Regions from separate parts of the Saccharomonospora sp. NPDC046836 genome, predicted to be linked through region 1. Evidence: riboswitches for the same ligand, from Rfam matches in the RefSeq annotation. Region 1 holds a riboswitch; each other region holds the start of a gene.
The links. A riboswitch is a leader RNA that binds a small molecule or an ion and turns the genes downstream of it on or off. The one in region 1 is predicted to bind thiamine pyrophosphate.

Region 1 (9,463 bases):
GGCAGCGATGCGTTTCCATAATGCTGGCACATATCGAAACCGGCGGATACCTCCCAACCGGCTACTTACGGCAAATCGTCTGTTACGCTGAGTGCTGGGGCTCGTGACGGTCCCAGGTAGGTTTGCCGAGTTGTAAGTTCGTTGGCGAATAAGGGTTCGGATATGGTGCCGAGGGCCAAGCAGCTTCGACTGTCTGATGTGGAGCGTGAGGTGCTGCGTGGCTGGGCGCGGCGCCGCAAGACCTCGCAGGCGCTGGCCCTGCGATCGCGGATCGTGCTGGCGTGCGCCGCGGGCGAGTCGAACACCCAGGTCGCGAAGGAGCTGGGTGTCTCGCGGGAGACGGTGCGAAAGTGGCGGGAACGCTTCCAGCGGGATCGGTTGGCGGGCCTGTCGGACGAGCCGCGGCCTGGCGCGCCGCGGAAGATCACCGAGGAACAGGTGGCGCTGGTCGTCGCCAAGACCTTGACGGAGGCGCCACCGGACGGGCAGCCGCGGTGGTCGACGCGGTCCATGGCAGGCGCGACCGGGATCTCCCAGACAACCGTGTCGCGGATCTGGCGTGGCTTCGGGATTACGCCACGGGAATCCACTGCCAACGAATCAACGACTCGCGACACCGGGCGGGCGGTGTGAGATCACTGCGGTGGGCGCTCCTTTTAGACACTGGTGCGCTCTGTGTCAACGTGCGTACTGGGTTACCCACCGAGAACTGCGCCACACCTGAGTGGAGCAGTACTCGCGGTCGCACCCGCGTGAGGGGCAGCAGTGGTGTCAGTCGCGGCACAGTGGATGGAGCCGGCCGTCCTTACCGACGCACGGGGTGTAGCCGGCGGTCTGCAGCTCGTCCCGTGCACTGCCGCTGCGCAGGTAATCGATGAAGCTCTCCAACAGCGAGCCGCCTTCCGGGAACCCCTTGGTATAGAGGTACTCGACCGTCCAAAACGGATAACCGTTCGAGATGCTGCTGAGGTCGGGGTAGTTGTCGTCCAGCGCGATCGCTGTCAGCGGCAGCCCGTTGGCTCGCGCGGCCCGTGCGGAGGGCAGGTCGATATAGCCGATGGCGCCGTCGGTGGCCGACAGCTCCTCGATGACCTGCGCCTCGCTGCTGCGCTCGCAGCGGATGGTCGGGGCGGGCGCCGGCCGGTCGCGGACATCGCACGAGTCCGACGACAGGGCACCCTCTGGCCCGGCGAGCACAGCCTGCTCGAAGAGGCGGCGGGTGCCGGACTCCTGCCCACGGCCGATGATGCGGATCGGCAGCGACGGTCCCGCGCGCAGCTGGTTCCAGTCCTGGTACCGGCCCGAGTAGATGCCGCGAAGCTGGTCGAGAGTCAGCTCGTCGATGCCGGCGGAGTCGTTGACCACCACCGAATACAGGATCACCGCCACCGGCTGCGTGACCAGCTCGGCCGGCGCGCCGCTCGCTCTGCCGTCCGAGAGCGCGGCGAGGGAGCCACGCTCATCGGGGCTCGCCGCGGCGAGCATGCGCACGCCGTCGATGCTGCCGGTCGCCTGTGTCGTGATCGTACTGCCGGGGCAGGCGCGCCGGTACTCCGCCGCGATGCTGTCGACGATCGGTGAGAACGCGCTCGAGCCGACGATCCGCAGCGTGCCCGGTGCGCAGCTGGCTGCCGGTTCGGCCGTCGGGCGCCACACATTCGCGATCAGCGTTGCGATGAGCACGCCGGTCAGAAGTACACCGAACGTCGCGGTGATCCGGGGCCAGGTGATCCTGCGCTGTGTCTTCTCGTTGACGATCCGGCCGCCGTCCAGCCGACCGAAGCAGCCGTAGTCCTTCGTCAGCTCGCCTGCCGGCTGGTCGTCGGGTTCGCGCAGAACCACCACCAGTTTGAACTGTTCCCTGCGGTGCAGGTCGAGCTCCCGGAAATGGACGCCGTCCCACTGCGGCTGCGGGCTCTCGGGCTTGCCGGCCTGTGAGTTCCGAAAGAGCGCGGTCAGCCGCTTGCGCAGTGAGGTCCGGACGGTTCCGAGCTCGTCCGGCGCGGGCTTGCCGGAGTCGAACTGCAGCGCGTCCTTGAGTTTCTCCCGGTGTGGCTCGATCGAGGGCTCGGAGATCCTGGCGTTCCAGATGATCCGGCCGCCGAAGGTGAACTTCAGCGGCGAGCCGCGGAAGTCGTCGTTGCTGATGTCTTCGATACCAGCGTTGCGAACGCGGATCACCACGAGACTCAGCCGATCGAGCAACTCGACGATGGGCCGCAGCTGGTCGACCTCGTCGGCGTGCTTCACAGCGCCGTCGCCGTCCTGGAGGTCGACAGGGCTGAGGCCGATCTTGGAGTTGTACTGCACGCGGTAGTAGATCCGCTTACGCCGAAGGACGTAGCGGTCGAACAGTGGCGCCAGTGTCGCGATCACCGCGGCGGCAAGCAGTCCGAGGATGCCGCCTGTGGAGCCGAGCAACTCGGCGACGCTGCCCAACGTGTCCTCGAACCTCATCAGCGACAGCGTAGAAGTCGATCAGCCGATGGTGGCGCTGCGAACCGATTCGTTCACTCTCCGTTCAACAACTCGACGCATGCGCTCAAGCGTTGTCCTGGCTCAGCCGCCAGAACGGTGACACAGGGCCGACGCCCGCGCCCAGTGGATACGCCTCGGCAACGCAGCGCTCGATGAACCGCTTGCCCGCGGCCACGGCGTCTGGCACGGGACGGCCCTTCGCCAGTGCGGCCGTGATCGCGGAGGCAAGGGTGTCGCCGCCGCCGTGCGTGTGCTCGGTGTCGTAGCGCGGGCCGGCCAGTTCGACGTAGCGCTCCCCGTCGGACAGCAGATCCACACAGCGTGGGTTGCCGTACAGGTGGCCGCCCTTCACCAGCACCCACTGTGGCCCGAGTTCCAGTAAGGCGTCGGCGGCGGCCCGCTGGCTGCCCGTGTCGGTGACCGCAACGCCGGTCAGCAGCCGCACCTCGTCCAGGTTCGGCGTCACGAGCGTCGCGCGGGGGAACAGTTCGGTCCGGATGGCGTCGAGGGCCTCCTCGCGAAGCAGCGAATCGCCGTGCATGGACGCGGCGACGGGGTCGACGACGAACGGTATCCGGCCGTTGCGTCCGATGTGGACCTCATCGAGTGTCTTGCCCACCGCGTGGATGATGTCGGCGGTCGCCAGCATGCCGGTCTTGGCCGCATCGACACCCATGTCAGCGGCCACCGCCCTGATCTGGGCGGTGACGACGTCGACCGGGATCTCGCTGAACCCCTGCACGCCCAGCGAGTTCTGCACGGTGACCGCCGTGACGGCGGTCATTCCGTGCACGCCGCAGGCGAAGAACGTGCGCAGGTCCGCCTGGATGCCCGCACCACCGCCGGAATCGGATCCGGCGATGGTGAGGGCGGTGCGCGGCGTCGTGGTCATTGCTGGTCGACCACGGGCAGGTACACCTGGTTGCCGTGCTCGCTGAACTCCTCGGACTTCTCCCGCATGCCCTCCTCGATGGCATCCACAGTGGACAGTCCATGTTCCTCGGCGTACTTGCGCACGTCTTGCGTGATCCGCATCGAGCAGAACTTGGGTCCGCACATCGAGCAGAAGTGCGCCGTCTTAGCCGGTTCTGCGGGGAGTGTCTCGTCGTGGAACGACCGTGCGGTGTCCGGGTCGAGCGAGAGGTTGAACTGGTCGTTCCAGCGGAACTCGAAGCGTGCCTTGGACAGCTCGTCGTCCCATGCCTGCGCGTAGGGGTGGCCCTTGGCGAGATCCGCCGCATGTGCGGCGATCTTGTAAGTGATCACCCCGGTCTTCACATCATCGCGGTTCGGCAGGCCGAGGTGCTCCTTGGGCGTGACGTAACACAGCATCGCCGTGCCGTACCACCCGATCTGCGCGGCGCCGATCGCTGAGGTGATGTGGTCATAGGCAGGCGCGATGTCCGTCGCGAGTGGACCGAGCGTGTAGAACGGTGCTTCGCCGCAGAGCTGCTCCTCCAGCTCCACATTGACCTTGATCTTGTGCATGGGAACGTGGCCGGGGCCCTCGATCATCACCTGCACGTCGTGCTCGCGGGCGATGTGGGTGAGCTCGCCCAGCGTCTCCAGTTCGGCGAACTGCGCACGGTCGTTGGCATCGGCGATCGAACCGGGCCGCAGCCCGTCGCCGAGTGAGAACGTGACGTCGTAGGCGCGCAGGATCTCGCACAGCTCGGCGAAGTGGGTGTAGAGGAACGACTCCTTGTGGTGCGCAAGGCACCACGCCGCCATGATCGACCCGCCACGCGACACGATGCCGGTGACCCGGTTGGCCGTGAGCGGAATGTAGTGCAGCAGTACACCGGCATGCACGGTCATGTAGTCGACGCCCTGCTCGCACTGCTCGATCACGGTGTCGCGATAGATCTCCCAGGTGAGCTTCTCCGGCTCACCGTTGACCTTCTCCAGCGCCTGGTAGATCGGCACCGTCCCGACAGGCACGGGGGAGTTACGCAGAATCCACTCGCGAGTCTCGTGGATGCGCTTGCCGGTTGAGAGATCCATGATCGTGTCGGCGCCCCAGCGGGTCGCCCACACCATCTTGTCGACCTCCTCCTCGACCGACGACCACACCGCGGAGTTGCCCATGTTGGCGTTGATCTTCACGAGGAAGTTCTTGCCGATGATCATCGGCTCGGACTCCGGATGCCTGCGGTTGGCCGGAATCACCGCGCGTCCCCGGGCCACCTCCGCGCGGACGAACTCGGGGTCGACGCGCTCGCGGGCCGCGATGAACTCCATCTCCCTTGTGATGACCCCGGCTTTCGCCCAGCCGAGCTGGGTGCGGTGCTCGCGGCCGTCGATCCAGCCGGAGCGCGTCGGGTGAAGTCCACTGTGGACGTCGATGGTGGCGTCCGGATCGGTGTACGGGCCGGAGGTGTCGTAGACGTCGAAGTGTTCACCGTTGGACAGGTCGATACGGCGGACAGGTACCCGCAGGCCCGATTCGGTGCGGAGAAAGGCCTTGCGGGAACCGGTGATGGAACCAGTGGTGACGGTCGGTCGAACGTCAGCATTACGTTCCAGTGTCGTCACAGAAATCCACTCCCTACGCTGGCATTACCCAGTCAGGTTCATGCGGTCGGCGGCACCGGGTCCACGAAATGGACACCAGCCGCCCTCTCAGCCCGCCAAGGCGCGAGCTCCCGCGATCTGAAGTTGTCCCCTTGACGATGCCATGGCCGGGGGCCGAGCTCAACCCACGAGTTCGGTGGGCGTGGCGAATACGTCGACCATCGCGCCGTTACGCAGCACCGTGACGGCGAGCCGGGTGCCGATCACCTCGGCGAAGAGCTGCCGCTGGATGCCCTGCGCGTCGAAGACCTGTTCGCGCCCGACGGTGAGCACGAGATCACCGGCCCGCAGCCCCGCGTGATCGGCAGGGCCTCCGGAGACCACCTCGACCACCCGGACGCCGGCGGCCTGGCCCGTGCGTGCGGCGACGCCGTCCGGCAGCGGTGCGGGTACACCGACGACGCCGAGGTAGGCCCGCCGTACCCGGCCCTCCACGAGCAGTGTGTCGATGATGCGGCGGGTGGTCGCGTTCACCGGTACCGCCAGCCCGAGGCCGAACCCGGCGACCGCGGTATTGATCCCGACCACCTGGCCGTTTGCGTCGGCGAGGGCGCCACCCGAGTTGCCGGGGTTGAGTGCCGCGTCGGTCTGGATCACGTCCTCGATCACGCGGGTCGCGCGGCCCTGCCGGACCGGGATCGCCCTGCCGAGCGCGCTCACCACGCCTGCGGTCACCGAGCCGGAGAAGCCGAGCGGGCTACCGACCGCGACCACCAGCTGGCCCACGATCAACCGATCGGCGTCGCCGAGCCGGGCCGCTTCCGGGGTCGGGCCCTGTGCCCGCAGCACCGCCAGGTCCGACAACGGGTCCGCGCCGAGCACCCGGAAGTCCGCCTCCGTGCCGTCGGCGAAGGTCGCGGTGCCGCGCCGGTCGCCGCCCACCACGTGGGCGTTGGTCAGCAGGTAGCCGTCGCTGTCGAACACGACCGCTGAGCCGCCGCCCCGCGGTAGCCCGACGCTCGCCACGTGTGGTGTGACAGATCTGGCCACAGAACTCACCGCGCGCGAGTAGGCGTCGAGCGCGTCGGACTCGGACACCGTCATCACAACCCTCGCCGATTACACCGTTGCACCTGTCTCGATTGTGCTCCCGGTACCGGCGTGCCCGCTGCCCGTTCGCGCGGGGCTGAACATCTTTCTCTCAGTCCGCGGGGGTGTCGGTTCCCTGACCGGGCTCGGGTAGCCAGCTGTTGCCGGGCACGCCCCAGTCGTTCGCCTTGAGCATCTTCTTCGCCGCGCGGGCGTGCCTGCCGACGAGCCGGTCGAGGTAGAGGTAACCGTCGAGATGATCGGTCTCGTGCTGCAGGCAGCGCGCGAAGTAGCCGGTACCCTCCACCTCGATCGGCTGGCCGTCGAGATCGAAACCGGTCACCTTCGCCCAGGCTGCGCGGCCGGTCGGGAACGACTCGCCGGGCACCGAGAGGCAGCCCTCCCAGTCGTCGTCCGGATCGGGCATGGTCTCCGGCAGCTCCGAGGTCTCCAGCCGCGGGTTCACGACGAGGCCCTTGTGCCGGACCCCCTCGTCGTCGGGGCAGTCGTAGACGAACAGGCGCAGGTCGAGGCCGATCTGGTTGGCGGCGAGACCGACACCCTCCGCCGCGTACATCGTCTCGAACATGTCCTCGGTGAGCGTACGCAGTTCGTCGTCGAACTTCTCCACCTCGCGGGTGGGCCTGTGCAGGACGGGGTCGCCGGCGATGCGGATGGCGTGAACGGTCACGACTTAGATTGAACCAGCGGCGCGAAGCGCCTCGTTGGGGGGTGGTGGTCGGGCGACGGGTGGGCCAGCGGCGCGAAGCGCCTCGCTGGGGGGTGGTGGTGACCGGGACGCGCCGGGCATGGTTCGTGGCGCTCGTCGGCTCCCGTGGTCTAATGGCGCAGCGGAACGACAACCGTGTGATTTCGCCGAGATTGCGAGGAGCCAGATGGACGCAGCGGAGTCGATGGCCCAGGAGGGCCAGCCGTCCCCGCCAGCCCCAGCCGGCCATCCCGCCGAGGGTCTCGCACAGCGGGAACAAGAGGTACTCGCCTTCGAGCGCCAGTGGTGGAAGTACGCCGGTGCGAAGGAACAAGCCATCCGCGAGCTCTTCGGCATGTCGCCAACGCGCTACTACCAGATCTTGAATCGGCTCATCGACAAGCAGGAAGCCATGCGCGCGGACCCGATGCTGGTCAAGCGACTTCGCAAGACGCGCGCCGCGAGGCAGCGCACCCGCGCGGCACGGCGGTTGGGGATTGAACTGCCATGAGCATCTTCGACGGGCTGTCCCGGCCGATGCGAGCCGCCGGCCTCGGGCTGATCGCGGTCGCCGTGATCGCGGGCGTCATCGGTGGTATCACGCTGCTGGGTTCCGGCGACGACTCCGAGCAAACCGCGCAACCGAGCACGTCACAGGAACAGCAACCGCCGGGTGACGGCGAGCGCAGCACCTCCGCCCAGCCGACGTCCACGCAGCCCACGACGACGAGCACCAGCACGACCAGCCAGCCGCCCGCAGCCGGATCGCCGAGCACACAGCCGAGCCAGCCTGGTACGCCCTCCACGCCTGGTGCGCAGCCGGGCGGCACCGACAGCGGCGCGACCGGCCAGGACCAGCAGGCGGGGGCGAAGTGGGTCGGCCTCAGGGTCTACAACAACAGCACCATCAAGGGGCTCGCCAACACCGCCGCCGATGACTTCCGCGCGCAAGGCTGGAACGTCGTCCAGGTGGACAACTACCCGTCGGGGATCATCCCGACCAGTACCGCGTACTTCCGGCCGGGCACCGATGAGGAAGCCGCGGCCCGCTCGCTGGCCGGCCAGTTCGGCCTCCGTGTCGAGCCCCGCTTCGACGGCATCCAGGACTCCAGCCCCGGTGTCATCGTCATCGTCACCCAGGACTACGAGAGCACCGCTACCAGTTAGTAAGCCCATGTGCGAAGGGCCTGCGTGGCGGTGCGGGACCGAGATCAGGAAGAGACGGCGGGGCCGAGGAGGTCCCAGCGGTTGCCGGCGATGTCGCGGAAGACGACAAGCCGGCCGTAGGGCTCAGTTCGGGGCTCGGTGAGAAACTCGACGCCGGCGGCGCGCATGTGCTGGTAGCTGGCGTCGAAGTCATCGACGCGGAGGAAGAAGCCGACCCGACCGGCGTGCTGGTTGCCGATCGCAGCGATCTGGTGTTCGCCGTCGGCGCGGGCGAGGAGGATGCCGGTCTCTGCGTCCGGCGGGCGGACGACAACCCAGCGCTTGGGACGGCCGTCGTTCGTGCGGGCTGGCGAGTCCTCGGCCAGCTCGAATCCCAATGCCTGGGTGAAGAAGGCGATCGCGTCGTCGTAATCCTCGACGATGATCGCGGTGAGCTGCAGGAAGGCCATGAACGTGACGATGCCAGCAGCTGGGGTCTCGCGGGCGGCGGCAGGTGGCGTGTCGCCGCAGCGGTAGGCCCGCAAGCGGCTCCGCCGCTGAGGAAACTCGAGTTAGCGGCCTGCGGCGTAGGCCTCCAGCGCTGCGAGCTGTGCCGGATCGAGCGAGGGGCGGACGGTGCCGCGTGCCTTCGTCAGGTGCGCGGCGGTGACCTCGGCGGCCTCCAGCGACTCGCGCATCGCGGTGAGCGCGGCTTCGCGGATGAGCGCAGCGCAGTCGGCCGCCGAGTAGCCGTCCAATGCGGACGCGAGCTCGTCGAGATCCACATCGGACGCCAGTGGGGTGTTCCGCGCGCTCGCGCGCAGGATCGCCGCACGCGCCTCGGTGTCCGGTGGCGGCACGTAGATGAGCCGCTCGAGCCTACCGGGCCGCAGCAGGGCAGGGTCCACCAGTTCGGGCCGGTTGGTTGCGCCGAGCACCATGACGTCACGCAACGGTTCCACACCGTCCAGTTCGGTCAGCAGGGCTGCGACCACCCGGTCGGACACTCCGGAGTCGCCGGACTGCCCGCGGCGCGGTGCGAGCGCGTCCACCTCGTCGAGGAAGATCAGCGAGGGAGCGGCCTCGGCGGCGCGGTGGAACAGCTCCCGCACGGCCCGCTCGGACTCGCCGACCCACTTGTCCAGCAGTTCGGCGCCCTTGACCGCGAACACGTTGAGCGCGCCGGTGCCTGCCAGCGCCCGCACCAGGAAGGTCTTGCCGTTACCGGGCGGGCCGTAGAGCAGTACGCCGCGTGGTGGGGCGACGCCGAGGCGGGCGAAGGAGTCGGGATAACGCAGCGGCCACAGCACCGCCTCCGTCAGCGACTGCTTGACCTCCGTCATGTCGCCGACGTCGTCGAGGGTCAGCCCACCGGTGGCCAGAGTGTCCGAACTGGACATCGAGATCGGTCGCACCGACTCCAGCGCGTCCAGCAGGTCCTGCTCGGCTATGCGCGGGTCGGCACCGCCGTCGCGGTGCCGCAGTGCGGCGCGCAGCGCGGCGTCCCTGCGCAGCGCGAGCAGGTCG
Region 2 (9,463 bases), on a different contig from region 1:
GGTCGTTCCACGCCGCGGGGGGTGACAGCCGCCTGCTGCTCCTGGAAGCCGGAAAGCAGCTACTCGGCGCCGACGCGGGAGTGCCTTCGCTGCCGGGTGCCCTGGGCACCGGGATCGGCGACGCCCGCTCCGCACTCCGGCTCGTGTCGCGGCACGAGCGCATGCTGACCGGCGAGCTGGCCGCGCGGGTGGAGCGAGCCGGTGGCGCCGGCCGGCTGGACGTACACGGCTGGAATCCCCACCTGCCGCAACTGGAGGAGCTCGCCAGGGTGCACATCACGCGCCGCATCCTGGAGGAGTTCGACGAGGCGATCGCCTCGGGCGAGGATTCATGGCGCGAGGCGATGGACGCGGTGCGCTGCCTGTACGGAATCGACGTGCTGCTGAAGTCGGCGGCGTGGCACCTCAACCACGGCTCGCTGCGTCCAGGCGATCTGGATGTGCTGCGCTACGCCCACACCAATGCGGTGGGCCGGGTCGGTCGCTCGCTCGACAGTCTGCTGGACGGGCTCGCCGTGCCACCCGGCCGCGTCGGCGGTTTCATCGGGCGTACGGACTACGTGAGCAGGGTCGCGTCCCTGCTCCAGTGACACCGGGATCACCAGCCACACTGTGTGCCATGAGCGAAGCCCGACCACCCGCCGCGCTGACCATCGCAGGCTCCGACTCCGGTGGTGCCGCCGGCCTGCAGGCCGACCTGCGGACCTTCCTGACCTGCGGGGTACACGGCCTGGTCGCCGTCACCGCCGTGACCGTGCAGAACACGCTGGGCGTCCACGACCGCAGCGACATCCCGGCCCACATCGTCGCGGGGCAGATCGAAGCCGTCGCCGCCGACATGGGGCTGCAGGCGGCCAAAACCGGGATGCTCGCGTCGGCGGAGATCATCGAGGCGGTGGCGCTGGCGTGCGACAAGGCCGGCGTCGGCCGGGACGCCGAAGTGCCGTTCGTGGTCGATCCGGTGGCCGCGTCCATGCACGGCCACCCGCTGTTCGACGGCAGGGGGCTCGCCGCGCTGCGTGAGGAACTGCTGCCACGCGCCACCGTGCTGACCCCGAACCTGGACGAGGTGCGCCTGCTCACCGGGATCGAGGTCACCGACCGGGCGCTGATGCGCGAGGCCGCGGTCGCACTGCATGCGCTCGGGCCGCGGTACGTGCTGGTCAAGAGTGGCCACCTGGTCGAGGACCCCGAATGCGTGGACCTGCTCTACGACGGCGAGACGTTCACCGAGCTGCCCGGTCCGCGGTTCGCGACGCCGCACACGCACGGCGCCGGTGACGCGATGGCCTCGGCGCTCACCGCGGGGCTCGCCAGGGGCATGCCGGTGGCCGATGCCGCCCGGTTCGGCAAGTGGTTCGTGCGCAACGCGGTCGAGAACTCCTATCCGATGGGCGCCAAGGTCGGACCAGTATCAGCATTCTGGCGACTCGCCCCTGAACGTCACCCATAAGATGCGCCGGTGACCTCGCGCGAACGTCTACAACGGTTGGTCGAGAACCAGCGCTTCCAGAACTTCATCATCGCGATGATCATCTTCAACGCCGGAACGCTCGCGCTGGAGACGTCGCGGGGCATGGTCGACTCCTACGGCACACTGCTGCACACGCTCGACTACATCGCTCTCGCGATCTTCGTGTTCGAGCTGCTCGCGAAGGTCTACGTCTACCGCGGCGACTTCTTCCGCGACCCGTGGAACATCTTCGACAGCGTGGTGGTGGGTATCGCACTGGTGCCTGCCACGGGCCCGTTCGCGGTACTGCGGGCGCTGCGAATTCTGCGGGTGCTGCGCCTGGTGTCGCTGGTGCCGTCCATGCGCAAGGTGGTCGCGGGGCTGCTGGCGGCCATCCCCGGCATGGCGTCGATCGCCGCGCTGCTCGGGCTGATCATCTTCGTGGCCAGTGTGATGGCCACGAAGCTGTTCGGCGGCATCGCACCCGAGGACTTCGGTGACCTGGGCACATCGCTGTTCACGCTGTTCCAGGTGATGACCGGTGAGTCGTGGCCGGACATCGCCCAGGGCATCATGGAACAGGCGCCGCTGGCGTGGATCTTCTTCATCGTCTACATCCTCGTGTCGAGCTTCGCGGTGCTGAACCTGTTCATCGCCGTCGTGGTGAGTGCGATGGAGGACCAGCTGCGCGACGAGATCCGCGAGGAAGAACAACGACAGGCAGCCGAGCAGGCAGCGGCCAACGCGGAGATCCTCACCGAACTGCGCGCGCTGCGGGCCGAGGTCGCCCAACTACGCGAGCGCCAACTAGACCCGAGTTAGGTCCCCAAGGGAACTTCAACTGCCCTTTCGCTCCGGCTCGTCGTCGAGCAGCGCCTCCAGGACGGGCAGCGCGGCGGCGAGCGCGTCGCGGTGTTCCGGTGACAGGCGGTCAATGCGCTTGCTCAGCTCGTGGATGCGCGTGGAACGCAGGCCGGAGAGCATGCGCTCGCCCTCCTCGGTCACGGTGGCCAGCCAGGCACGCCGGTCAGCCGGATCCGGTTCCCTGCGCACGTACCCGGCATCGACGAGCGCGGCGACGATACGCGACATCGTCGCCGCCGCGACGCCCTCCTTCGCGGCAAGGTCGCCGAGCCGGAGCTGGCCGTACGCGGACAACGTCGCCAGCGCCGAGATCGAGCCGTGGCCGGGGCCGGGGGTGCCGGCCTGGCGCAACGATCGCGACAACCGGCCGATGGCGAGAAACAGCCTGCCGGGTACGTCCTGCGACGACCTGCTCACCTAGCGCTCCTTCGCGTACGCGCCGAAAATTGCCGTTCACGATACGTGGCGGCAGGCGGTGGTCAGCGTGGTGGGCTGGACGCCTGCGCCCAGAAGCGTTGCGGAACACGCCCCGCCTGCCGCGCCAGCCTGCCCGCGATCACCGCCGAGCGCATGGCGTAGGCCATTCGCTCGGGGTCCTGTGCCCGGGTGACCGCCGTCGACAGCAGCACGGCAGCACAGCCCAGCTCCATGGCCAGCGTAGCGTCGGACGCGGTGCCGATCCCGGCGTCGAGGATGATCGGCACGCTCGCACGGGCCACGATCAGCTCGATGTTGTGCGGGTTGCGGATGCCGAGCCCGGTACCGATCGGCGCGCCGAGTGGCATGACCGCGGCACACCCCGCCTCCTCGAGGCGTAGCGCCAGCACCGGGTCGTCGTTCGTGTAGGCGAACACCGTGAATCCGTCGGCGACGAGCCGTTCGGCGGCCTCCAGGGTCTCGACCGGGTCGGGCAGCAGCGTCCGGTCGTCGGCGTGCACCTCGAGCTTGATCAGGTCGGTGTCCAGCGCCTCGCGGGCGAGCTGCGCGGTGAGCACGGCCTCCGCGGCGCTGCGACAGCCCGCGGTGTTGGGCAGCAGGGTGATGCCGAGCCGCCGCAGCAGCTCCAGCACCCCGGAACCGCCCTCGGCGTCGGCACGCCGCAGGGCGACGGTGGTCAGCTCGGTCCCCGACGCCACCAGCGCCCGCTCCAGCACACTGAGGTTGGCGGCCCCACCGGTGCCGATGATCAGCCGCGAGCTCAGCTTGTGGCCGTCGATGACGAGCTGGTCACCGGATTCGTCGATCATCGCTACCCTCCTTGCACTGCGGTGAGGATTTCCAGCCGAGCGCCGTCCAACACAACGACCTCGCCCCAGCGCGCCCGCCGCACCACCTCGCCGTCGAGCGCCACCGCGACGCCCCGCTGGGCGGTACCGAGTACGGCGAGCAGGTCGGCGACCGTGCTGCCATCGGGAAACTCCCGCTCGTTCCCGTTGACCTGTATCCGCATCAGACTCGTTCCTCACGGCGAACTCGACTCGGGTGGGCTGCGGCGACTCCGGGTGGTGGTGGCGCACCGGCGAGCCAGGCCAGCACCGCGTCAGCCGTGACAGGGGCGAGCAGCAACCCGTTGCGGTGGTGACCCGTTGCCGCGAACAGCCCGTCGGCGAGCTCACCGAGGTAGGGCAGGTTGTCCGCGCTCGCGGCACGCAGCCCGGCCGCGGTCTCGGTGAGCTCGTACTCGGCGATCGCCGGGAAGATCCGCTCGGCGCCCTCCAGCAGCTCGCGAACCCCGCGCGCGGTCACCGTGGTGTCGAATCCGGCCTCGTACTGCGTGGCGCCGAGCACCAGCTCCCCGTCCTGCCGCGGCACCAGGTACACGGGCCTGCCCTCGACGACGGCGCGCACGGTGCGGTGCGGCGGCGGAAGGGTCGTGCGACGGGCGCGCAGCCGCAGGATCTCGCCCTTGAGCGGGCGGACCGCACCGGCCAGTTCAGGCGCGAGGCCCGCGCTCCACGCACCGGCGGCCAGCACCACCGCGTCGGCCCGGTGCACAGCACCTGCCGTATGGACCGACCCGGGCGCGAGCTCGACAACCTCCTCGCGGACGAACTCGGCACCATGCCGGCGGGCGGCCCCGACCAGTGCGTTCAGCAGCCTGCGGTTGTCGACAGCCAGGTCGCCGGGCACGAGCAGGCCGCCACGCACGGCACCGGCCAGGCCCGCCTCGGCACGGCGGAGTTCGCGACCGGTCACGAAGCTCGCCTCGCGCCCCAGCTCACGCAGGTACCCGGCGTGGATCTCCAACTGCTCGGCATCGGCGCGGTCGAACGCGGCAACGATCGTGCCAGCGCGGGAGAGGCCAGGATCGGCACCGGCCGCGCTCAGCTCGGCGGCGAACGCAGGCCAGCGGCGCAGCGACTCCTCGCCCAGTTCGAGTACCGCTTCGTCGCCGGGCCAGGCCTCGGTGACCGGTGCGAGCATCCCGCCGGCCACCCATGAGGCTCCGCCGCGGGCGGGATTGGGGTCGAACACGGTGACGGCGTGCCCAGCGGCCGCGAGCCGCCAGGCCACGGCAAGGCCGATCACACCGGCGCCGATCACGGCGACAGTGGGCTCAGCGGTCATGACTATCACGCTCCCTGCGCCGGCATGATCCGGATCAGGTTCCACGGTCGGAGCGGCGGCTCCCTCTCAGCCCGTGCCTCGGGCTCCCGTGCGGACGCCACCACGGTACAGGGCCGTACTACGGTGACGCCATGCCAGGCCTCACCGGTGACCAGATCAGGCAACGCCTCGCCGACGCGCGGCTGTACCTGTGTACCGACGCCCGCGGCGGCCGCGGCGATCTCGCCGAGTTCGCCGACGCTGCACTGGCGGGTGGTGTCGACATCGTGCAACTGCGGGACAAGACCGGCGGCGCGCCACTGGAAGCCAAGCACGAGATCGCCGCACTGGAAGTGCTCGCCGAGGCGTGCGCACGGCACGGCGCGCTGCTGTCGGTCAACGATCGCGCCGATATGGCGCTCGCGGTCGAGGCCGATGTGCTGCATCTCGGCCAGGACGACCTGCCGGTGTCCGTGGCGAGGCGCGTCCTCGGTGACGCTCCGGTGATCGGGCGTTCAACCCATTCGCTGGCGCAGGCGCGCGCGGCCGCCGCGGAGCCTGGTGTGGACTACTTCTGCGTCGGTCCCTGCTGGCCGACGCCGACGAAGCCCGGACGCGAAGCACCCGGGCTTCAGCTCATCAGCGCGGTCGCCACCGGTATCGGCACGGCCAGGCCCTGGTTCGCCATCGGCGGCATCGACGCGGTACGCCTGCCCGAGGTCCTCAGCGCAGGTGCCCAGCGTGCGGTAGTGGTCAGGGCGATCACCGAGGCCGAGAACCCGCGTGCGGCCGCGGCCACCCTGCGTGCGGGACTCACGGCCGCGCGCTCGGCGTGACCTCATCGCCGGCGCCGGTTGTCGGGCTCGGCTCCGATGTCGGTGCCACGCTCGTGGTCTCGCTCGGCCGCGACGACTCGGACGTCGGCTGCTGTTCCGCGCTGCCGGTCGGCGCGGTCGTCTCCGGCGGCACGCTCGTCTCGGTGGTGGTGGCCGGCGGCGCGGTGGGCTGGTCCTGCTGCTGAGCCGGCGTCGACGGCTGCTGCGTCGGCTGCTCCTGGTCACCTGGCTGGTTCAGCCGGTCGCCGACCAGCTCGCCGACTGTGCTGGCCCCCTGCCCGGACAACGAGCTGCCACTCACGAGCTCGAACCCGGTCACGACGAACATGCCGATCACGAATGCCGCGACGCTCGTGGCGAGCACCAACGGCCAGCGGCGGCGCCACCATGTACGTTGCCCGGCGGCTGGGGTGTCCGGCTTCGCCAGGTACACCGTCTTGTCTTTGTCCTCGCCAGGCACCGGCAACCGCACCGTCGGCTGCTCGCTCACCGACAGTGCCGGTCCGGTTCTCGTCTGTCCTGCCCTGGTATCGGTGATGGCGACGGCGAGCGCCTTGGCCTTCTTTGTCGCCGCCTTCGTCGTTTGCAGTGAACGCAGGTAGATCTCGCTGCCCACAGTGGTCACCACACTGACCACACCCGCGCCGAGCACGGTGCCGTAAACCCCCAGGAACGACCCGAGAAACGCCGCGGTGACGGCAGCCAGCGCGGCCGCGATCACCTGTGCGGGCCTGAGACCGGACTTCTCCGACTTCTCTTCCGTATCGTTCTGCTTCTCCTCAGCCATGATTCCGATCGCTCGCGCAGGTTCTCCTGTCTCCAGGCCCTCAACGAACCGAACGCGCCAATCGCTCCCCGTGTCGCCAAGAGTGAGCACTGCCACGATGTCCACAGTGGACCTTGAAAAAGGGCGTCGAAAACGGCCAAACGGCACATACCCACAACGCGAGCGGATCGGAATGGCCGATGCAGGGCAGCATCACATGGACGACTCCGCCCTCCACCACCATCCCCTGGCCGAGGATGGTGGTGGCCGGCGACCCGCGCCCAGCCGAAGCGTCACGGCCTGGTCAGCGTGGTGACGAACTTGTAGCGGTCGCCACGGTAGATGGAACGCACGAACTCGACAGGCTTGCCGTCGGTCGCGAAGGAATGCCGGGACAACAGCAGCACCGGCATACCGACGTCCGCACCAAGCAGCTCGGCCTCCTGCGGGCCGGCGAGGGAGGTCTCGATTGTCTCCTCCGCACGGTCCAGTTCGATTCCGTACCGCTCACGCAGCGCTTCGTAGAGTGAGCCACCTTCGGTGATGTGCTTACGCATCCCGCGGAAACGGGCCAGCGGAAGGTGCGTTGTCTCCAGCGCCATAGGCTCACCGTCGGCGAGCCGCAACCGCTTGAGTTTGAGCACCTTCGCGCCGGTGCGAATACCGAGCAGTTTCGGTAACTCACCTTCCGCAACGATTTCCTCGACTTCCAGTAGCCGCGAGGACGGCTCGCGGCCCTGCGCCCGCATGTCCTCAGTGTACGAGGACAGTTGCAACCGCTGGGCGACCTTGGGCTCGGCGGCGAACGTACCCTTACCCTGCACGCGATGCAGCCTGCCCTCGGCCGTCAGATCGGCGAGCGCCTGGCGGACCGTCGTGCGCGACACGTTGAAGTCGCCGGCAAGTGCCCGCTCCGTGGGAATGGGTGAACCGGCCGGCAATGCTTCGAGCAGATCGAGCAGATGCTGCTTGAGCGCCCAGTACTTCGGCTCGCGCTGGCCACGTGTGCCGGATACCGAACCCGACGTACCCCCGGAAACCGCCTCCAACATGACCGACTCCTTCATTACACGCAATACTGCTTCACCTGCAACGCTACCCTTCGCACACCGCGTTGAACCTGTCTAGTATTGGTCTAGACCTTAACTTGGTGACGAGAGGACCATGGTGATAGAGGGCAAAGCGGGCCGGAGTATGACGGCCGAGATCGCGGAACAGCCCGACATCCTGTCCGGACTCCTCGAACAGCGTGCCGCCATCGCCGAGGTGGCCCGTGCCATCGCCCGCCGGCCGCCCCGGTTCGTCCTGCTGGCGGCTCGCGGTTCCAGCGACCACGCGGCGCTCTACGCCAAATATCTGATCGAAGTCCTCCTCGGCCTGCCATCCGGTCTCGTGTCGGCATCGACGACGACCCTCTACGGCGCCGAGCCGGACCTGCGGGACGTGCTGCTGCTCTCGGTGAGTCAGAGCGGCGGCTCCCCCGACCTGGTCGAGGTCACCGAGGCCGCGGGCAGGCGCGGCGCCCGCACCATCGCCGTCACGAACACGCCGTCCTCACCGCTGTGCTCGGTGGCCGAACTCGCCGTCGACATCCGTGCCGGCACCGAACACGCGGTTGCGGCGACCAAGACCTACACGGCCACACTTCTCGCGCTCTACTTGCTCGTCGACGCGGTCCGCGGCGGTGAAGGGCGGGAGGTGCACGCCATCGGTGAACTCGCGCGGCGCACCCTGGAGGGCACGGACAGCGGAGTGGCTCGCGCGGTCGACCGGTACCGCTTCGCCAGCCGGGTCATCGCGGCCGCGCGGGGCTACTCCTACGCCACCGCGCTGGAGGCGTCGTTGAAACTCGCCGAGACGAGCTACCTGGCCACCCGGGCCTACAGCGGGGCTGACCTGCTGCACGGCCCGGTGGCCGCGATCGACGAGGAGACGGCGGTGCTGGCTGTGACCAGCGCGGGCAAGGGTGGTGCGGCCATGCGAGAGGTGCTCGGCGCTGTCTCCGAGCGCGGCGCCGACGTCCTCACGATCGGCTCGGCAGCCGCCGGCATGCCGGGCGCGGTGCGCATCGACGTGCCGGAGACGGCCGAGGAGGTCGCGCCAATCCTGGAGGTGCTACCAGTGCAGCGGATCGCGCTGGGGCTGGCGCTGGCCAGGGGTGGCGATCCGGACGCCCCGCGCGGCCTGCGGAAGGTGACGAAGACCCGATGAGCTACGTCGTCGGAGTGGATGCCGGTGGGACGGCGACGCGCGCCATGGCGATGGCCGCTGACGGCACGCAGCTCGGCGCCGGTCTCGCCGGTGGGGCCAATCCGAATTCGGTGCCGCCGGAGGAGGCAGCCGGCGCCATGACCGCGGCCATCGCGGCGGCACTGGACGGTCTGGACCCGGCGGGGTTACGGGCGTGCGTGGTCGGCATGGCCGGCACGAGCAAGCTCACCGACCCCGCCATTGCGGAGATGTTCGAGCGCGCCTGGCGACGCGCGGGGTTGCCGGTGACCCCGGAGGTGGTCTCCGATGCCGTGACCGCCTTCGCCGCGGCGACCCCGGAACCGGACGGCACCGTGCTCATCGCCGGCACCGGCTCGATCGCGGGCCGCATCCGCGGCAGGCGGATGGTGGCGGTGGCAGGCGGCTACGGCTGGCTGCTCGGCGACGAGGGCTCCGGCTTCTGGATCGGCAGGGAGGCCGTGCGCGCCGCCCTCGACGTGCTCAGCCGCGGCGGGCAGCCCGGCCCGCTCGCCGGCTCGGTGCTGGCCGAAGCCGGGGTGGACCCTGGCGAACCACGCGCGTTCCACCGCCTCATCGCTGCGGCGAACGGCGACCTGCCGGTGCGGCTGGCCCGGTTCGCGCCGCTGGTCAGCACAGCAGCCGTGGCCGGCGATCCGGTGGCCTGCGCCATTGTCGAGGACGCGGCCCGGCTACTGGTCGACACCGCGCTCGCGGCGCGGGAGCCGGGCGAGCGCAGCCCGGTCGTCCTCGTCGGCAGTGTCCTCG
Region 3 (9,463 bases), on a different contig from region 1:
GACGGTCCCGCAGGGGGCCACGGCGCCCCAGGCGGCAGGCGTCATCCACACCGACTTCGAGCGCGGCTTCATCAAGGCGGAGGTCGTCTCCTTCGATGACCTCGTCGAAGCGGGTTCCATGGCGGCGGCCAAGGCGGCTGGCAAGGTCCGCATGGAGGGCAAGGACTACGTGATGGCCGACGGCGACGTGGTCGAGTTCCGAAGCGGATTAACCTCTGGCGGCAAGAAGTAGGAGGTCGCCGGATGGCTGACGTCACCTTTCTGAGTCAGGCTGAGCCCGTCGACGAGTACGGGCGTGCACTTTACGCAGTGTCGCGATCAGTGCTGAGGGCTCATTTCGACGAGTTGTCGCATGCGGACCTCGAAGACCTTAACTGTGACCGGGTGGACGTTACCTTCCGACAGCTTTGCAAGGTTGCTCGCCTGCACCGTGACAAGGGAGCACGCGGAGATGGTTTTGAGTGGGCTGTGCACGAAGCGATTGTCGGTGGTGAGCCTCGAGTTGTCGATCTCGTCAGCGATGCGCTCAGGAAGGTAAGTCCTAAGTCTTTTGCAGATCTGGACTTGCCGACTTCCCTGATGTTCGGTCACGAGCGTGCACGGCACCTTGGATTCACTGATGCGGTCGTTAGTAATGCGAGTGGTGACGCGGTTTTGCTGCCTGATGGGTCAGGTCGACCTTTCGCATTTGACTCCTGGATACCGATTGCGGCTCGCGGTGTCGCTGGCGAGCCGTACCTTCGAGAGCGGATCAAGAAGGTGTGGAAGACTGACTTGTTCCTAAGTAGTTCCAGTAAGACAAGGTTTGCCGCCGCAACTATCAAGAGCAACTGGCATCACCTCGAAGACGGCAAGGGGCTCCGAGTGGCGATCGTTCCCCAGGCGGTAGATCTCCAGCCGGGGTATCAGAGGTGGAAGTCTCTCCATCTTGTCGCGCTGCCAGATCCGGATGGCTTCATGGGCTTGTTTAACGATGCATATGAGGCAGTCGCCGAGGCAATTTTGACGGTGGGCAGGCACGACCGCGCACCGTATTACTACAAGCCGAGCGCTAAGGCGCAAAAAATCCAGAAGCAGCTGGAGAAGTTCGAGAAGGTCAAGGTCATCGACATCCTGGACGCCCTAAACGATGCTGCGCAGCAAAACCTAATCGCTGTTGATAAGAAGCTCATGTCCGTGGAAGCACCTGCGTGGCTCAGCATCAACGAAAAACGGACGCCTGTCGTCGCCCCGAGACCGTCGTTCGTGAAGCTGGACTGACGCTGCGGATGCCCAGCGTCCACGGTTTCGACACCACGTGGTGGAATTCCGCTTCAACGTCTGATGCAGGCCCTGTCGGTCAGGCGATCAATACCCCTCCGGATTCACCAGTGGGGTGTCGCAGCGGTCCACAACGTTCGCAAGCAAAACCTGGGCAGATGCGAACTGCTAAACCGTGTGTGCGGCTGGCGTTGTTGGCCCCGCGTGCCAGTCGCCGGCAGGCGATCGGATGACCACTGAGCTGAGCAAGCTTCAGGTTGGTGGGGTGCATCGTTGGATGTTGCGCACGACGCTCCAACGTAGGTTGCGGGTCGGCTAGCAACTTCCAAGTTGGTGGGGTGCATCGTTGGATGTTGCGCACGACGCTCCAACGTAGGTTGCGGGTCGGCTAGCAACTTCCAAGTTGGTGAGGTGAACCGTTGGATGTTGCGCACACGGGCTAGCCGACGATCTGGTAAATCTCTTCGGCAAGCCAGAAGGCCCGACCACCCCGCCCAATGCTACCAATTTTCCTAAGAAGCCCTTTTTCTTCTATTGAAGTGATCAGATTCCTTGCGCCCTGATTTGTGACGCCTAATGCGGTTTCGACCCGCTTGACTGTAACGAAGGGGTTCGAAAATAGAAGATCGACAACTTCTGCTGCTCGACTCTTAGTGCCTGCAAATGTCAAGCGATATGACTCTCGAAGCTCAACTAGCCTACCTCCACGTTCTTCGGCGTCGGTCGCTTGGCGATATACGGCGGTCAGGAAGAACTGGAGCCATTCCTGGATTTCCCCCCGCTCTCGGACGGCCTGCAGTCGACTGTAGTACTCTTGTCGGTTGTCCTCCATGTACGCGCTGACGTACAAAAGCGGTAATTCAAGTACCTTCTTCTCCATTAGAAGAAGTGTTATGAGAAGTCGGCCGATTCGACCGTTTCCGTCTAGGAATGGGTGAATCGTCTCGAACTGGTAGTGCATCAGCGCGCACCTGATCAGTACGGGAAGCTTGTTCTCTTCGTGGACGAAGTTCTCCCAGTCTCTTAGTCGATCTCCGAGCAACTCTGGCAACGGCGGCACGAAGATTGCGGTGTCAGGTGAATCGGTGGGTGATCCAATCCATACTGGGCTGGTCCGCAGTTCGCCCGGTCGTTTTTCTCGGCCGCGGACGCCGGAGAGCAGTACGGCATGAACCTGCCGTATCAAGCGGGTGGATATCGGCAAAGATTCTAGGAGCTTAATGCCTTCATTTAGCGCTTTCTGGTAGTTGAAAATCTCAGCAATGTCGTCGCTCGCGGTGGGCTCTACTGCCGCTTCAGCCTGAAGCACGTCCGACAAAGAGGCTTCCGTTCCTTCAATCCTCGAGCTCGCTACCGCCTCGCGCCGTTGATAGGGTTGGACCAGAATCCCGGGGTTGCTCAACAGTCGACCTACCCCAGAAAGTCGCCCCAGGGCTGTGTCAGCCTGCGACAGTGCCAGGACAGTGTCGAGAGTCAGGTCGAGGTGGCGCTGTCGAGGCGCCACTCTGGACAACTTCGCGAGTCTCGCCGTCGCCGAGCCCGCAACGTAGGTGCAGGCACCACGGCTGCTCAGCGTCCCGTTCTCGCCGCAGCCGGCGTTCGGCCTGCTCACCGAGCGAATGACCGAGTTCTGGCCTGCCGAGCATTCGATCTACGCCCCGACAACGCGGATGTCGTTGTCGAACCACGGGTCGGCGGACGCTGGTTCGAACGCGGCGTCGATGGCACCGAATGCAACTGAAGCCGGGTGACGCTGTGGGAGCCGCCCACCCGCCTGGTGCTGTTGTGGCAGATCGGCGCGGACTGGCGTTTCCGTCCGTGGCAGCCTGTCTGCGGTCATGGTCAGTACCTGTATGAAAGAACTGACGACATTCCACGCTTGCTCGAGCGCGCCTACGACGTCACGGCGGCGACGATCGGTGCATCCCGCCGGAGCGCTACTCTGCCGCGAGCCCGTGTTCCGGGTGGAGGGCGAGGTGGTCGACTTCACCGCACTCGGTGAGCGCAGCCACGCCGATCTGAGTGCCGACTTCACGGCCGCCGCGCGACGGGCATTGGCGGCCTTCGCGGCCCCGGGTGCCCTGGAGCGTGAGTTCCCGTTCGCGTTCGGCCCCGCGCCGGGCCTGCTGATCGCGCAGATCAGCCTGTCCGAGACGCTTGCGCACGGCTGGGACCTGGCGCGTGGTGCTGGCGTGCCCTACCGGCCCGACGACCGCGTTGTGGACGCGGTCGCGCGCTGGCACGCTGCGGGCAGCGCCGAGGACCGGCAACGGTCCGGCATGTTCGGACCACCGGTTGTAGGCGCGGCCGACGCCTCGCCGTTCGAGAAGCTGCTGGCGCTGCTCGGCCGCGAAGCTTAGCCAGCCGCGGCGAGCAGGATGACGAACAGCAGAGTGACCGCCGTCGCGAATGCGGTCACCGTGGCCTGCTGGCCGGGGGTCAGAACGGGGGCGCGGTTCATGGGTGTGCTCCCCAGAAGGCTCGTGGTCGGTGAGTCACCCTTGACAGCGCCCTGACCGCGCTCGCCGTTAGCCGCCGCGGCCGCATGTGTCATAGATCACAAGTCGGAGCGGCGCTGCCTGGTTCTCGCGGTGTAAAACAGCACCCCGCCCGCCACGGCGATGATCATCGCGAACGCAATCCCACCGACGACGAATGCCTGGGTGATGGCGCTCCCCGGTACCGCGGCCGCCTGCTGGGTGTCGTGCGTTGCCGCGGCGACCGGCAGTACCCCACCACCCAGCGCCATCAGGACCAGCAAGCCGAGCGCCGACAGTAGGCGCAGCCGGCGACGGGAATGCGAATCGGCTCGCGATCCGTTGCGGGCAAAGCTGAAACGGCTCATCGCGCACTCCCTTCCCCATGCTGGCTACCCGGGGAACGCGCGATGACACCACCGAGGTTTCGCGGCCGGCGCACATCACAGAGCCTCGATCACCCCGTCGATCTCGCTCGCCAGCGAGACATCCCGCTCGGTGATCCCACCCTCCGAATGCGTAGTAAGCCGGAAAGTCAGCGTGCGCCAACGGATGTCGATGTCGGGATGGTGGTTGGCGCTCTCCGCGATCTCGGCGACCCGGTTGACCACCTGGATCGCCTGCGGGAAGCTCGCCAGCTCCGCATCGCGCTCAATCGCGTCGCCCGCGCGCCGCCATTGGGACAGGTGACCGAGTGCCTCGTCGATGCGCTCGTCGCTCAGTAGCTCTGCCATGCGTCCATGGTCGTACCGCGGCGGGTACGCTGCACGTTTGCCACGGGAGTCCGGCACACGCCGGGCTGAGAGGTGGGCGTGAGCCCACGACCGTTCGCACCTGATCCGGATCATGCCGGCGCAGGGAGGCAGCTGCTCTCCTTGCTGGCGAGGACGCCGGTCACGACTAGGAGGGTGGATGAGATTCCTTCGCACTGCGGCAGTGGTGTCCGTCGCTGGTGTACTGACCGCGAGCTGCACGGTGCTCAGCGGGGACGGCGGCGAACCTGAGGGCCCGACCACCGTCACCCTGGTGACGCACGACTCGTGGGCGGCGCCGCAGGAGGTCCTGGACGCGTTCGAACGCCAGTCCGGCATCCGCATCCGCGTGCTCAAGGAGGGCGATGCGGGGGAGCTGACCAACAAGCTGGTCCTCACCAAGGCCAACCCCATCGCCGATGTCGCCTACGGTGTCGACTCCACGTTCGCCTCCCGCGCACTGGCGGAGGAGGTGTTCGAGCCGTATACCAGCCCCGAGGCCAACCGCGGCCCCCAGCGTTACTCCATCGACCCGCAGCACAGGCTCTCCGCCGTCGACGTCGGCGACGTGTGCGTGAACATCGACACCGGCTGGTTCACCGACAACGATGTGCCGGAGCCGAAGACCTTCGACGATCTCGCCGACCCGCGCTACCGCGGTCTGCTGGTGGTGCCCAACCCCGCGACGTCCTCGCCGGGGCTGGCCTTCCTGCTCGCGACGGTCGCCCGCTACGGCGAGCAGGGCTGGCGTGACTATTGGTCCCGGCTCGAGGGCAACGACGTTCAGGTCGTCAGCGGCTGGACGGAGGCCTACACACAGGAGTTCTCCGGCTCGTCCGGTAACGGACCGAAACCGATGGTGTTGTCCTACGCATCCTCGCCAGCCGCGGAGATCGGCGAGGACGGGCAGCCGCGTACCAAGGCACTTCTCGACACGTGTTACCGGCAGGTCGAGTACGCCGGTGTGCTGGCAGGCACCCGCCAGGCCGACAACGCCGGCAAGGTCGTCGACTTCCTGCTCTCCCAGCAGTTCCAGTCGACCGTCGCCGAGAACATGTACGTCTACCCGGCGCGCGAGGGCGTGGCGTTGCCGTCCGGCTGGGCGCAGGCCGCGCCGCTGCCACAGAACCCGGCTTCGCTGCCTAGTGAACAGGTGCAGGCGGGGCGGGAGCAGTGGATCGAACAGTGGCGCGGGCTGCTGGAGGGGTAGCGGGGCTCGCGGGAGCGACGGCACTCGCCGTCCTCCCGATCGGGTTTCTCGCCGTCTTCTTCGCCTGGCCCGTGGTGGCGATCCTGCGGCTCGGCCTCGCGGACGGCGAGGTGGCCACCACGCTGTTCGAGGCGCAGACCTGGCAGCTCGCCCGGTTCACGGTCGCGCAGGCGGCCGCCTCGACCGTGGTCGCGGTCGTCGCCGGCCTGCCGGTGGCCTATCTGCTGGCCCGGGTGCGGCTGCGCGGTGTCGGGGCCGTGCGCACGTTCATCCTCGTACCGTTCGTGCTGCCGACCGTCGTGGTCGGCCTGGCGTTCCGCGCGCTGTGGCCGGAGGGCGGCGTGTTCACGATCGTGTTGGCCAATGCCTTCTTCAACGTCGCCGTCGTGGCACGCACCGTAGGCGGGCTGTGGGCGCATCTGGACCGGCGCGCGGAGGACGCCGCACGGTCACTCGGCGCCTCGCCGTGGCAGGCGTTCCGCACGGTCACGTTGCCCGCCATCGCACCGGCCGTCGCGTCGTCGGCGGCTGTGGCGTTCCTGTTCTGCGCGACGAGCTTCGGCGTCGTGCTCATGCTCGGCGGCTCGCGCTACCGCACGCTGGAGACCGAGATCTACCTGCGCACGGTGAACCTGCTCGACCTGTCCGGCGCGGCGGCCCTTTCGCTGGTACAGCTCGGCGCTGTGCTCGCGGCCCTGCTGATCGGCGCGGCGGCTCGCCGTCGAAAGGAGACGGCGGCGCGGCTGCGGGCAGCGGCGGACACGGCGCGCCGCCCCGAGGGGCGCGAGTGGTGGGTCGTCGCCGCCGGGTTCGCGGTGCTCGGGCTACTGGTCACGCCGATCATCGCGTTGCTGCTGCGCTCGGTGTCCACACGCGACGGTTGGAGTCTCGAAGGGTACCGGGCGCTTTCCGGTGTCGGCGAGTACGGCGCCCTCAACGTGACCGGTTGGGACGCGGCGATGAACTCGCTGCGCACGGCATCGGACGCGACGCTGCTCGCCATGATCGTCGGCGTGCTCGCCGCCGTCGCGCTGGTGGCCCTGCGCCGCTCACCGGAGCGCGGTGCGCGGGCGGCCGGCGAGGCAATGGACACCGCGCTGATGCTCCCGCTCGGGGTGTCGGCGGTGACCGTGGGCTTCGGGTACCTGCTCACACTCGGCGAGCTGCCGTGGGATCTGCGGACCTCACCGCTGTTGGTGCCGTTCGCGCAGGCGCTGGTCATCGTCCCGCTGGTCATTCGCATAGTGCTGCCGGTGTTGCGTTCGGTGGACCAGCGGCTGCGGCAGGCCGCGGCGACGCTGGGCGCGAGCCCGGCGCGCGTGTGGCGGGAGATCGACCTGCCGCTGGCCCTGCGCTCGCTGGCGGCCGCGGCCGCATTCGGTTACGTGGTGGCGCTGGGTGAGTTCGGTGCGACGAGCTTCCTGGCTCGCCCTGATGCGCCGACGCTGCCCGTGGCGATCAACGCGCTGGTGAGCAGGCCGGGAGAGCTCAACAGCCAGATGGCCTACGCGGCCTGCGCGCTGCTGATGCTGGTGACGGCGCTCGTGGCCGCGGTGATCGACCGCCTGCGGGCCCCGCAGGCGCAGGTAGGGGAGTTCTGATGCTGATAGTGGACGGGCTGACCACGCGGTACGGATCGTTCACGGCGGTGCGTGACGTGCGGCTGGAGATCGCCGACGGCGAGGTGGTCGCCCTGCTCGGCCCGTCCGGTTCCGGTAAGTCGACGCTGTTGCGTTCCATCGCCGGGCTCGAGCCGGCGGCGACGGGGCCGGTGCGCTGGGATGGTGTGGATCTCGCGCCGGTGCCGGTGCACCGGCGTGGCTTCGGGCTGGTGTTCCAGGACGGTCAGCTGTTTCCGCATCGTGACGTCGCCGCCAACATCGCGTTCGGTCTGCGGATGCGTCGTGTGCCGAAGGCCGAGCAGGCCCAGCGGGTGGGTGAGTTGCTGGAGCTCGTCGGTTTGTCCGGGTACGACCGCCGCAAGGTCACCGAGCTGTCCGGTGGTGAGGCGCAGCGGGTCGCGCTCGCCCGCGCGCTTGCCCCGCGGCCCCGGTTGCTGCTGCTGGACGAGCCGCTGTCCGGGCTCGACGCCGAGCTGCGCGAGCAGCTGGCCCTCGAACTCGCCGATGTGCTGCGGCAGGCCAAGATCAGCACGTTGCTCGTCACGCATGATCAGGAGGAAGCGGTCACACTCGCGGACCGGATTGCGGTGCTGGATGCCGGAGAGATCCAGCAGGCCGGCACCGTGCTCGATGTCTGGCGGCGGCCGGTCGACGAGCGGGTGGCCCGGTTCCTCGGGGTGACTACGGTGCTGGCCGGTGAGGCATCCGGCGGGCTGGTGACCTCGGTGCTCGGTACGGTCCCGGTGCCGTGGGCGACTGACGGCGCTGTGTCGCTCGGACTGCGGCCGAACGCGGTGCGGGTCGCCGATGCCGGGGTGGCGGCGGAGGTGCTTGGCCGGGTGCACCGGCGCGAGCACGTGCGGCTGGCGGTCCGGCCGGAGCGCGGACCTGCCCGCGTTGACGCCGTCGCGCCCATGGCCGCCGCCCTGCAACCGGGCGACCGGGTACACCTCGCCCTCGACCCGGATGGGATCGCGCTCATCGGCAGCGACTGAGCGGGCAACTCGCGTGTCTGAGCGGGCAACTCGCGTGTCTGAGCGGGGGACTCGCGTGCGGGAGCGGGGGACTCGCGAGTGGTTAGGGCTTCGGCTTTGCTGGGGGGACCGTTTGTGCCCACTCAGCCCAGTCGGCGAGCGCGTCGTAGAGCCGGACCGCCGCTTCGATGGTGACGCGCATTGCCCGCGTCTGCGGGCTGTCGCCGAAATCGCCGCGATCCTTCGCGGCGGCGGAGCCGCGGTACAGCTCCGCCTTCTCCCGGTAGAACCGCGCCTCCTTGTCCAGGTGCGCCTTGAGTTCCTGCGGTTCCATCAGCCAGAAGAACAATGAACGCAGTAGCGGGTCGAGCCGCATGGTGTGGTCGACCTCGACGTCGACGAGCCAGCGGCGTAGCTCGGTCATCCCCGCGTCGGTGATGCGGTACTCCTTGCGGCGCCGCGGCCCCTCGGCCTCGGCCTCGATGAGGCCCTCGGCGGCCAGCCGGGTCAGCTCGCTGTAGATCTGCGGATGCTTCGCGGGCCAGATCGAGCCGAGCGTTTCCTCGAATCGGCGCGTGAGGTCGTAGCCGCTTCCGGGTTCGCCGGCGAGCAGCCCGAGCAACCCATGACGCAACGACATCCACTCACCCTCTCCTGAGCTCCCGCCGGCTGGAGCGTACCTGTGCCCGGGTCCCGCTTGACACCCAGTGTAAGTACTAATAGACATGTAAGAACAAACATGTTGAGTCGATCATGTTGGAGTTGTCATGTCTGACCGGGGTTTCACCAAGGCTGTTCTGATCACTGGGGCGGGCGGAGGAATCGGAGTGCGCACCGTCGCGGCGTTCGCCGAGCGGGGGTACCGCGTCTACGCTGGCGTGCGCAGCACCGCGGGCATCCCGCAGCTCGACCGCACGGGCGTCACGCAAGTGGAGCTCGACGTGACCGATCCGGCGACCATTCGCCGCGCACTCGAATCGATCGCTGCCGAGCGAGGTTCCGCCGGGCTGCAGGTGCTGGTCAACAACGCGGGCGTGATCGTGCAGGGACCGCTCGAACTCGTACCCGACGAGGAGCTGCACCGCCAGTTCGACATCAACGTCTACGGCCCGCAGCGCGTACTCAAGGCCGCTCTTCCGTTGCTGCGCAACGGACACGGCCGGGTGAT

Region 2: it holds a riboswitch for thiamine pyrophosphate, as region 1 does, so the genes downstream of both, thiO (glycine oxidase ThiO) here and thiC (phosphomethylpyrimidine synthase ThiC) in region 1, are expected to answer to the same signal.
Region 3: it holds a riboswitch for thiamine pyrophosphate, as region 1 does, so the genes downstream of both, ABZ863_RS24850 (thiamine ABC transporter substrate-binding protein) here and thiC (phosphomethylpyrimidine synthase ThiC) in region 1, are expected to answer to the same signal.

The regions. Positions count from the first base shown of each region.
Region 1 covers NZ_JBEYXW010000049.1:20,737-30,199, reverse strand. Annotated here, with positions in the region: gene ABZ863_RS32210 (helix-turn-helix domain-containing protein) at 163-633, shown strand; gene ABZ863_RS32205 (substrate-binding domain-containing protein) at 772-2,457, opposite strand; gene thiD (bifunctional hydroxymethylpyrimidine kinase/phosphomethylpyrimidine kinase) at 2,543-3,370, opposite strand; gene thiC (phosphomethylpyrimidine synthase ThiC) at 3,367-5,013, opposite strand; TPP riboswitch at 5,007-5,137, opposite strand; gene ABZ863_RS32190 (trypsin-like peptidase domain-containing protein) at 5,173-6,096, opposite strand; gene ABZ863_RS32185 (peptide deformylase) at 6,194-6,772, opposite strand; gene ABZ863_RS32180 (DUF3263 domain-containing protein) at 6,978-7,301, shown strand; gene ABZ863_RS32175 (LytR C-terminal domain-containing protein) at 7,298-7,957, shown strand; gene ABZ863_RS32170 (VOC family protein) at 8,002-8,406, opposite strand; gene ABZ863_RS32165 (AAA family ATPase) at 8,509-9,463, opposite strand, start outside.
Region 2 covers NZ_JBEYXW010000007.1:354-9,816, forward strand. Annotated here, with positions in the region: partial or broken gene ABZ863_RS11210 (acyl-CoA dehydrogenase) at 1-590, shown strand, start outside; gene thiD (bifunctional hydroxymethylpyrimidine kinase/phosphomethylpyrimidine kinase) at 620-1,453, shown strand; gene ABZ863_RS11220 (ion transporter) at 1,463-2,275, shown strand; gene ABZ863_RS11225 (MarR family transcriptional regulator) at 2,291-2,734, opposite strand; gene ABZ863_RS11230 (thiazole synthase) at 2,797-3,564, opposite strand; gene thiS (sulfur carrier protein ThiS) at 3,567-3,767, opposite strand; gene thiO (glycine oxidase ThiO) at 3,767-4,885, opposite strand; TPP riboswitch at 4,880-4,985, opposite strand; gene thiE (thiamine phosphate synthase) at 5,017-5,700, shown strand; gene ABZ863_RS11250 (hypothetical protein) at 5,678-6,487, opposite strand; gene ABZ863_RS11255 (GntR family transcriptional regulator) at 6,760-7,518, opposite strand; gene ABZ863_RS11260 (SIS domain-containing protein) at 7,661-8,677, shown strand; gene ABZ863_RS11265 (BadF/BadG/BcrA/BcrD ATPase family protein) at 8,674-9,463, shown strand, end outside.
Region 3 covers NZ_JBEYXW010000025.1:30,989-40,451, reverse strand. Annotated here, with positions in the region: gene ychF (redox-regulated ATPase YchF) at 1-232, shown strand, start outside; gene ABZ863_RS24880 (hypothetical protein) at 244-1,260, shown strand; gene ABZ863_RS24875 (Fic family protein) at 1,700-2,872, opposite strand; gene ABZ863_RS24870 (hypothetical protein) at 2,912-3,100, opposite strand; gene ABZ863_RS24865 (TIGR03086 family metal-binding protein) at 3,216-3,620, shown strand; gene ABZ863_RS24860 (hypothetical protein) at 3,818-4,105, opposite strand; gene ABZ863_RS24855 (4a-hydroxytetrahydrobiopterin dehydratase) at 4,181-4,471, opposite strand; TPP riboswitch at 4,504-4,615, shown strand; gene ABZ863_RS24850 (thiamine ABC transporter substrate-binding protein) at 4,650-5,699, shown strand; gene ABZ863_RS24845 (ABC transporter permease subunit) at 5,675-7,300, shown strand; gene ABZ863_RS24840 (ABC transporter ATP-binding protein) at 7,300-8,316, shown strand; gene ABZ863_RS24835 (PadR family transcriptional regulator) at 8,399-8,935, opposite strand; gene ABZ863_RS24830 (SDR family NAD(P)-dependent oxidoreductase) at 9,063-9,463, shown strand, end outside.